Regions from separate parts of the Bacillus sp. P4_E1 genome, predicted to be linked through region 1. Evidence: riboswitches for the same ligand, from Rfam matches in the RefSeq annotation. Region 1 holds a riboswitch; the other holds the start of a gene.
The links. Region 1 has a riboswitch for FMN ahead of ribD (bifunctional diaminohydroxyphosphoribosylaminopyrimidine deaminase/5-amino-6-(5-phosphoribosylamino)uracil reductase RibD). Riboswitches for the same ligand answer to the same signal wherever they lie in the genome.
Positions count from the first base shown of each region.

Region 2: it holds a riboswitch for FMN, as region 1 does, so the genes downstream of both, AC1DS7_RS09070 (ECF transporter S component) here and ribD (bifunctional diaminohydroxyphosphoribosylaminopyrimidine deaminase/5-amino-6-(5-phosphoribosylamino)uracil reductase RibD) in region 1, are expected to answer to the same signal.

Region 1 covers NZ_JBFUIV010000012.1:74,764-79,798, reverse strand. Annotated here, with positions in the region: gene ribE (riboflavin synthase) at 1-488, opposite strand, end outside; gene ribD (bifunctional diaminohydroxyphosphoribosylaminopyrimidine deaminase/5-amino-6-(5-phosphoribosylamino)uracil reductase RibD) at 470-1,582, opposite strand; FMN riboswitch at 1,892-2,035, opposite strand; gene AC1DS7_RS17740 (CDGSH iron-sulfur domain-containing protein) at 2,226-2,432, opposite strand; gene AC1DS7_RS17735 (DUF2552 family protein) at 2,716-2,961, shown strand; gene AC1DS7_RS17730 (alpha/beta hydrolase) at 2,972-3,895, opposite strand; gene AC1DS7_RS17725 (GNAT family N-acetyltransferase) at 3,978-4,454, shown strand; gene AC1DS7_RS17720 (LacI family DNA-binding transcriptional regulator) at 4,569-5,035, shown strand, end outside.
Region 2 covers NZ_JBFUIV010000005.1:120,187-125,221, reverse strand. Annotated here, with positions in the region: gene AC1DS7_RS09085 (RecQ family ATP-dependent DNA helicase) at 1-921, opposite strand, end outside; gene AC1DS7_RS09080 (YpbB family protein) at 911-1,972, opposite strand; gene AC1DS7_RS09075 (ferredoxin) at 2,270-2,518, shown strand; gene AC1DS7_RS09070 (ECF transporter S component) at 2,636-3,214, opposite strand; FMN riboswitch at 3,378-3,517, opposite strand; gene AC1DS7_RS09065 (hypothetical protein) at 3,766-4,452, shown strand; gene AC1DS7_RS09060 (peptidoglycan DD-metalloendopeptidase family protein) at 4,658-5,035, opposite strand, start outside.

The DNA.
Region 1 (5,035 bases):
GTGTGAGGGATGAGTGAAATTGTAATTGAAGATTCGTCTATATCAAATATTGTTAAGCTAGTGCCATCAACAGCAACGGATCCTTTATGCAAACAATAGCGTAGTAATTCATCAGAAATTGCTATTTTGTAATAGATGGCATTGTAATGTTGTTTTTTAGTTAAAATCGTACCGATGCCATCGATATGTCCGGTGACGAAATGTCCACCGAATCGTCCGTTTGCAGCCATCGCCCGTTCTAAATTCACTTTGGCACTTGGCTTTAGCATACGAAGTGATGTTGCTTTCATTGTTTCAGGCATTGCGTCGACAGTGAATGAAGTAGTCGTAAAAGTAGTTACTGTTAAGCAAATGCCGTTAACTGCGATACTATCACCTAATTTGACATCCGATAAAATTTGCTTTGCGCTAATAGTTAGCTTCATTGTTTCACCACTTTGAGTCATGCTTGATATCGTTCCTAACTCTTCTACGATTCCTGTAAACATTCCGTCACCTCGCTTTTTAAGGTTGCAACAATTTTTATATCATTACCGATTTGTTTCATCTCTTGAATTGTTAAGGAAAGTGCATCTTGTAACTTCGAAAAACCAGCTCCGCCAAATAAGGTGGGTGCATCTTTTCCACCAATTAATTTCGGGCTTATATAGGTCACGATTTCATTAAAACTATTTGTTTTTAAGAAGTTTGCATGCACCGTTTGACCACCTTCAACGAACAGAGAAAGAATTTGTTTCTCACCGAGCAGGGATAGGACATCTTGTATTTCAATTTGCTGTGTTTTCATTTGGAATACAGCTATATTGTTAGATTCATAAGACGCTATTTTCTCTTTGTTTACATCCTTACCGACAATAATCCATGTCTGAGTTAAGCCATCTGTTATGACATGAGAAGATGGCGGCGTTCGTAAGTGGGTATCTAAAATAACGCGTATAGGATGTTTACCTCCGTTTGGAATTCGTGTTGTTAAGTGTGGATTATCAGTTATAACTGTATTCACACCGATTAGGATAGCATCATGTATATGACGATATTGGTGAACGTCAGCGCGTGCTTCTTCGCCTGTAATCCACTTACTTTCACCGGTTATAGTTGCTGTTTTTCCATCTAAGCTCATTGCTGTTTTTATTGTTACAAAGGGACGTTTCGTTTTCATATAGTGAAAAAAGTATCGATTTAATAAAGTGGCTTCCGCCTCAAGAACACCAGTAGTTACCTCGATTCCAACTTCTTCTAATCTCCTTTTTCCATTTCCGGAAACGAGTGGATTGCAATCAAGAGTAGCAATTACAACACGCTGAACTCCTTTTTCAATGAGTAATTCACAGCAAGGGGGTGTTTTTCCAAAATGGCTACACGGTTCAAGTGTTACATAAACGGTAGCGTCTTTTGCTCTTTCACCAGCCATGTGAAGAGCATGAACTTCAGCATGTTCTTCACCAGCACACATGTGGGCACCCATTCCAACAATTTTTCCATCTTTAACAACAACGGCACCAACCATAGGGTTTGGGCTTGTTTGTCCCGATGTTCCTTGTGCTAACTGCAAGGCAATCCTCATATATTCTTGATCTGTCATTCTTTTCACCTCTCCTGAAAAAATCAAAAAACCCCAAGGATTTTATATCCTTGGGGTTTGGGAGACGTGATTTCTAGAAATATAGTTCGAATACGAAAGTATAGGAAAGAAACCTAACGATGACTGATATTTTGGCATAAGGAAAAAACCTAGCAAAATATCAAATTCTTTCAACGCTAGTCGTATCTTTTTATTTCAGTATAGAAACATAACTATACAAAATAAAACATATATAAAGATTCAAAATGAAACTTTAAAAATATGCATACTGAAATAAAAGTGTATTCGCTATATAAAATTACTAGAAAACATATCCTTCTCCCATCCAGACTATACTGTCGGCCCTAGAGTTTCACTAGATCCACCGTTTTCGCGTTGAAAACGGGTCACGGACTTAGAAGCTATCGCTTCATCACCGCCGGTTGGGAATTTCACCCGACCCCGAAGGATGTTGTTTGCTCACATTATAGCACAAAAAAGAAAAAAGCATAGTAAAAAATGTTCGAATGTGAAGAATTGTTTGAAAATATATGACGATTTGAATGGGGACGAAAGTAATAGAAATGTGGAAAGGGGAAGGGCTGTATAGGCTTTGATCAAAAGAAAAAACATACACAAATAAATGTGCATGTTCTTTAAATATTTATTCTGCCTCTGGTGCTCTAACAACAGACTCGAATTTGCCTTTATGCGAAGCATCGCAATAAGGCATGTTTTTTGATAAACCACAACGACATAAAGAAAATGCTGGTTTTGCTGGGAATACATTCCCTTGTGAGTCAACTAATTCCACGTCCCCTGTAACGCGAAAAGAGCCATTATCATTCACTTTAATTTGTACTTTTGCCAACGTTATCCCTCCTTTCCAAACGCTTACTCTCATCATATAATTAGGGAGAGTACTTGACAATATAAAGTGAAACTTTAATCAGTGGGGGCATCCCCACTGATTATTAGTTGAACCAATCGGGCGTTTACGAGCAGTTAATCTCCCACCTTACTTCTTTGCCTAAGCTGAATTTTGAGGTGGGAGTCTTACTGCCCGTTAATGCGGGATAAAAAGAGCACTTTGTTTGAGAGAGAAGAGAGTGTTATAATAGTTTGTATAACTGACTAGAGTAAGGTGACGAAAGATGGATAAAAAATTACACGCACTACAAAATATTGCAAATGAGCGCACATGGGCATCATTTTTGAATGATAATCATCCATATAGTTTACTTCATTGGTCAATCGCAGGTGTAGGACAAGAACCGAAAGATGTTTGGTTACTTCAAGATGAGGTAACTTTTCAAACGACGGAATTCCCAACGCTAGACGAGGCAGTAAAGTGGATTTCTGAAAATATGGAACAAGTTACAGACGTTTTAGCGCAGTAAAAAAACAGGCTTATGCAAGCCTGTTTTTTGTTTCTTTTACATATGTGTTTAAAAATTGATCGATGGCATCTTCGTACTCTTCTTTATTTTCATTATAAGAGCAAGCGTGTGCACCATGTTCTGCAATATAAAGCTGTTTATTATTTTCTTTCGCTTCATAAAGTGATTTCGTCATATCAGATAAAATATAGTCATCATCTTTACTATGAATAAAGAGAACCGGATTGTTAATATTTTTTATACAATCAATTGGTGAAACTTCACGAATTGTATAGCCATCACGAACTTTTAAAAAGGCATTTGCTAAAGGTAATAAAGGCCATTTTGGCAAATGAAACTCAACTTTCAAACGATGTTGTAACTGTCCATAAAAATCAGAGAAAGGACAATCAGCAATATAAAAATCAGCACCATCTTCTACAAATCCTGCATATTGAAGAAGAGTTGCAGCGCCCATAGATTCACCATGAATTCCGAGTGTAATATTCGTTCCGAAACGATCTTTTAGCCAGTCAACTACTGACTTTAAATCATGTTTTTCATAATAGCCATAACTTGTTGTTTTACCACCGGTTTTACCATGACGGCGATGATCATAAATAAATACGTTATATCCTCTATTTAAAAATAAGTTTGCATATTTAACGGAATTCATTTTATTTACAGTCACACCGTGGCAAAAAATCATAAATTTATTGGAATGACCAGCTGGCATGTAATATCCGTGAAGTTCGTATCCGAATTGAGAAGGGATGTGAACCTCTTCTTTTTGAATAGCCTTAAAATCGTCCAAATGAAAATGCTTTTTCGTTTCGCGTTCTAAAACTTCTTCCTCTGTTTTTTTCTTCAAGTACATAACTTTATTTGTAAAGAAAATCCCAATCGCAGTTAGTGCACCTAGTATAGTAAACAATGCTGTAAAAAAACGTTTCATACTTTACCTCATCCTCCAAATACCTCTACATGTGATACACTAACATTGTATCACAATGATGTGAAAAGGGGAGAAATCGTGTATGGTTCATATACAAAAAATCACACCAGAAATGAAAGAAGCAATTCAGGATTTTATGTGTGAAAACTGGGGAAGCTCAATGATGGTCTCGCGAGGCAGAGTACATCAATTAGAAGAATTACCTGGTTTTATTGCACTTAGAAATAACAGAATAGTGGGAATTATAACATATAAAGTGATAGAAAACATGTGTGAAATTGTATCGTTAAATAGTTTTGAGGAAGGGAAGGGGATTGGTACAAAACTGGTGGATTGTGTATTGCGAGTGGCAAAAGAGAACGAATGTAAAAAGGTGTGGCTTATTACGACGAATGATAATATGAACGCACTTCGTTTTTATCAAAAACGTAACTTCATGATGACGGACTTGTATATTGATGCGGTAAAGGAAGCACGAAAAATAAAGAAAGAAATTCCGTTTATTGGTTATGATAATATCGCGATTTCACATGAAATTCAGCTGGAGTATATTTTCTGAGTAGAGTGGAAATTGTGTAACAATTTTCAGAAATATAAAACAATAACCTTGACGAATGTTATATTTTGGTTTAATTTAAAATTGTAATCTATTACCATATTAAGGGGTGACGATGTGGCAACTATACGTGATGTTGCAAAATTGGCCGGTGTTTCAGTCGCAACCGTTTCAAGAGTCATTAACGAAAAAGGGTATGTCCATGAAGATACGGTCAAACAAGTAAAAAAAGCAATTGAAGAATTACATTATAGACCGAATGCTACAGCAAAGCCTTTATTTAAACAGCCTTCAACGGTGATTGCATTACTTGTAGATAATTTGCATAATCCATCATACATCACTTTGCTCCGTTTCGTTGAGGAAATAGCATACAAAGAAGGGTATCAAGTAATAGTTTGTAATATAGAAAATAAGAATAGATACATAGATATGTTGGAGCAAAATAACATTGCAGGCGTTATAATGACGAAATCTGTTTTTCGAAGTATAGGAGAAATCTCACTTCCTTTCGCTGTGCTTGAAGAACGACAATCTCTTATGAGCTATTATGAAAGTGGACAGAAAGCTGTTTCTTTATTAAA
Region 2 (5,035 bases), on a different contig from region 1:
TGTCGGATATTGAAAATGAATAATATATCTTGTATTCGCCTTATTTACCCCCATCCCAAAAGCACTTGTACATATTACAATTTGCAACTGGTCATTCATAAACTGTTGTTGAATTAACATACGCTCTTCATGTTCCATACCACCATGATAAAAAGCTACACCTGTAATTCCTTTTCCTCTTAAATACTCGGTTAAACGCTCTGTCCAGGCCCTACTTGAACAATAAACAATACCAGGCCCTTGCAAATACATTACATGCTCAAAAAGCGCCTCTTTTTTTTCTTCTATTGTTTCCACAAATTGCACTTCCATCGCAATATTTGGACGATCAATTGAGTACACATGCTCAGCAATATTTTTTAGATTTAAACTTTCCGCTATATCTCGCAATACATCCTTTGTCGCAGTTGCTGTTAATGCTAATACTGTCGGAGATCCGATACTCTCAATTACTTTATCTAATTTTTTATAATCTGGCCGAAAATCATAGCCCCATTGTGAAATACAATGCGCTTCATCTACGACAAATAATGAAATATGAATTTTTTTCAATTCTCTTATTAGAAGTTCCGACTGCAACATCTCTGGCGATACGAAAACAAATTTATAAAAAGATAGCTTTTTCATTGCTTCTCTTTTTTCAATTAACGTCCGAAAACTATTCAATGCAATAACTCGATTTTTCACGACATACTTTAATTGCGTAACTTGGTCTTCCATTAAAGATAATAATGGTGATACAACAAGCACCGTACCCTCTTGCAGAAGCCCCGGAAGTTGATAACACATTGACTTTCCCCTTCCAGTCGGAAGCATTGCTACAACATCTTTTCCTTCCAATAAGTCCGTAATAACTCCTTTTTGCCCCGGACGAAATTCAGAATATCCAAACCACTTATATAAATATTCCTCAAGCTTCATTTATACCCTCCATCCGTGCCAATACAAGACGTACTTCAAAATAAGAGATTTCCTCTCCAACCGCTTGCTTCAACACACGCAATTTACGTGTTTGTAATGCTTCAATTACTTTTGTTACTTTTTCCATTTTTTCTTTTTCCATAAACATTTCAATAGAAAATTCTTTTTCTCGTAAAGCAATTTCTACAAAATGGTCTTCTATCGTGGCAACCTTCAAATTCCGAATTGTTGCTATTTCTTCTAAAGAGCGTCCTTGTCTCCAAAGATTATATGTTTTTTTCGTTGATAAACTAAATAAATCAGCTTTCTCATTTGGATAAGATACAATTTCAGCTAATAATGGAAACTCATTTTCTTTATTGCGAACTTCTTGAATAAGGAAATGGATTGTACCCCAAAATAAAAAATACACTCGAAATATATCTTGTTTCATAATTTCCGCTAATTGTTGTAAAGTACACCCAATACGTTTATACCCAGTTAACCGATATATTACGATTGTCGCCTCTACTGGATTATTTTTTTGTAAAAGAGTATGCATTTCCTTCCATAATCTTTTAGCCAATTCACTTCTCATATACGGTATTCCAGTGAGAAAACGTTTCACCCACATCATTATTTCTGTATCCTGTTGAATTGGAATAAATTTCGTATTCGCCTGTTGTAAATTCGAAATAGTTTGAACGATCAATGATAACCTCTTCCAAAACGTTTCACCTATTTCACCATAGTGTAAACCATTTAAATATGTCGGAAAGGCAAAGTCACCTTCCCATTTGTTTAATTGCACGTTACCAGCCGTCGTTAACACATATGTATTATCATGTATACCTTGAACTAAATCCGTTTGTAACAACTTTGCTACTTCTTGATCATAATCAGCTCTATTTAATGACTTATAAATCCCAAACAAAAAAGAAATTTGAAACATATTCCCATCTTGTAATGTTTGCGACGATCTCTTTCCTTTTAATAAATAATAAATCGAAGAAACGGTTCTTTCACCATTCAATTGTTTTAAACAATATAATAAAGTATATTGTAGCTGCATTACCGCTTCCACCTCTCAGTCTAACTTCATTCCTTTTTCAATACGATTGCACATTAACTGCTATTCATTTAACTTATCATATTCACACTACATGCTTGTATATATTCTATTGTATCAAACGAAATAACATTTAAGTATTTTGAAAATCTTATGAAATAATTCAAAAATAAGTTGACACTCTAATTGATAAGCATTATCATTATAATTTTATGTTGAAAAGTTTTTAAAACCGTTTTACAATAAGATTATAATTTTTTGGCGAACTTTTCACATACATATTATCAGGAGGGAAAAAATATGGCAAAATATACAATCGTTGACAAAGATACTTGTATTGCATGCGGTGCTTGTGGTGCTGCTGCACCAGACATTTATGACTATGATGATGAAGGCATTGCATTTGTAACATTAGACGATAACCAAGGTATCGTTGAAATTCCAGATGTATTAATTGAAGATATGATGGATGCATTCGAAGGTTGTCCAACTGACTCAATTAAAGTTGCTGACGAATCATTTGATGGCGACTCTTTAAAATTCGAATAGTCCTTTATTAACTTCAAAAAATCCCCCTCATAAGTATGAGGGGGATTTTTTGCACTCTTTTTCATTCTCACTAACAAAAAAACCATTAGCAGTTACGCTGCCAATGGTTTAATATTTTTAAGCATTTTTCATTTTTGCAAATACCCATACTTTCAAGCGTGAAAATAGTGCTACAAATACAATTGTTACAACAATTCCTTTAATTACATTAAACGGTAATATCGCCGTTACAATAGTTTGTCGCATAATATCACTAGACATAGCTGGTGAATTTAAAAACCAAGTGTACGCTGGTAAAATAATAAAGTAGTTTAACACACTCATAATAACTGTCATAGTAATTGTACCTAGCATTAATCCTGTCGTTAAACTTTTTACTGTGCGATACTTTCGGAATAAGAATGCTGCTGGACCAATAAATAAACATCCGGCTATAAAGTTTGCTACTTCTCCTACTGGTACTCCCGTTAAACTTCCTTGAATTCCGTAATGCAAAATATTTTTTATCGCTTCTACAATTACACCTGCAATTGGACTAAAAATTATCGCCGCAATTAAAGCTGGCACATCACTAAAATCAATTTTTAAAAATGGCGGAAGCCCTGGGAATGGAAAATCCAACATCATTAGTAAATACGCAATACTACTTAGCATCGCTACACTCACCATCTGCACTACACTGTTTTTTTGTTTCATCTTTCTCTCTCCTTTTCCATCGATCTTCTCATGGAAAGTGGAAAGGTTCTGCTATGCCTATTTTTTCATAGAACGAAAAAACCCTTTGTGATTTACACAAAGGGAGAATTTTAAGGCACATCAAACAGACGTTCAAATACTTATCTTTTTTGAACGCTTGAACCTCCATCTTCTCCCATCCAGACTGTACTGTCGGCTTTGGAATCACACCAAATCCTGCCTTAACGGCTCGCGGGCTTAGAACGAAATTATTAAATGTTCATCACCGCCGGTCGGGATTTTCACCCTGCCCCGAAGATAGACCGATATTCTATTTTCCACTTCATTATACAACAACATGATCGTATTGTGAACAAAAAAAGTGTAACTTACTAAAAATAAGTTATTAATTTTATATAATTAAAGAAACGATCACTATATTTTACAATACAACCCATATTTTTTATAATTCGGTATTTCTCTTATGAATCCCCCTAGTCATATGTCGTCAAAAGTGATAAGATGTTGAATTGTTAAGATAAGAACATTTTCTGAGTTATGGAGGAAATGTCATGAAGAAAGATAAAAGACACTCTATTCGAGAAGCAATGAAAAAGAACTTAAGAAAAGAATACTTTTATTTGAAAAAAGAATTACTTTTCTACTGTCCAATTGATCTAGGCACATTCTCAAGAGAGACATACTACGCTACTTTTGACCAAGATGGCATAAGTATTTATCAGTATGATAAAAAAACAGAAAGTAAATTAAAATTGTGTGAGCGTCATCCATGGAAGAGTTGGAATAAGGTAAAAGTTGATCACTATTTAACAACTTCTCAATTTATTTTCCAAGGTGAGCGAAATTGGATTTTATCCCTTTTCCAAAAAGGAAAAGAAGCTCAAAAAATAATTGAAGAACATACATCTTTACAAACGGAAGTTGTTTCCCGTCCGTTTTCCAAGAAACTTCCTGGTTTCCGTTCTGATACACCATTGAATAAATACATCGGTTGCATTTGTTACACTGCACTTATTGCATTTTTATTAAAATGGATGATTCCATTTCAAGCACCACAAATCGCCCTGTATTCTCTTTCAATTGGCTTTATGCTTCTTGGTTTACTTTGTCTTACAATTGGTCTAATCGAACCAACTATCGTACTATTTCGGACAAAAGAAAAAACAAGAACAAAAGTCTTTTACTTATATAGCTACTTAGCTATTACTGGATTTATATGTGTCTTTATTTTTTGGTAAAAGAAGCCGTCCCAAAAGATCTTTTTGGGACGGTTTTTCGTTAGGAATAGGTTGCTCTTATTGTCGTATTTTATTGTTAGTCGACATTTCTTGTCGAAATGTCGATATAATAAGAGCTATGTTCGATATAATTTCATTTACTATCGAAATCTTAAATAAGAAGAAAATAAATTTATTCAAAAGTTATGCTTTTGGGACGTTGCCTTTACTTGACGTATAGTTGTTGGTTCGGATAGATTTGCTCTTGTCGCAATCCATTCCTCACTTTAATTTCCTCAACTGTCATACTAAATTTCCGGGCAATACCAACTAAAGTATCACCTTTTTGTACAATATATAGTGATGATGACACAACTTGATTTTTTTGTTCATTTAAAACAAGCAACGGATTCATCGCATTCCTTTTCTCCATCGTCCATCTCCCTTGATGCACTTCTAAATGTAAATGCGCTCCTCGCGATTCTCCTGTATTCCCTACCTCTCCAATTAGCTCTCCTTTTGAAATGTTATCACCTTGAACTACATATCTCTTATTTAAATGCGCATAAACAGCCTCATATTCTCCATGTTTAATAAACACAAC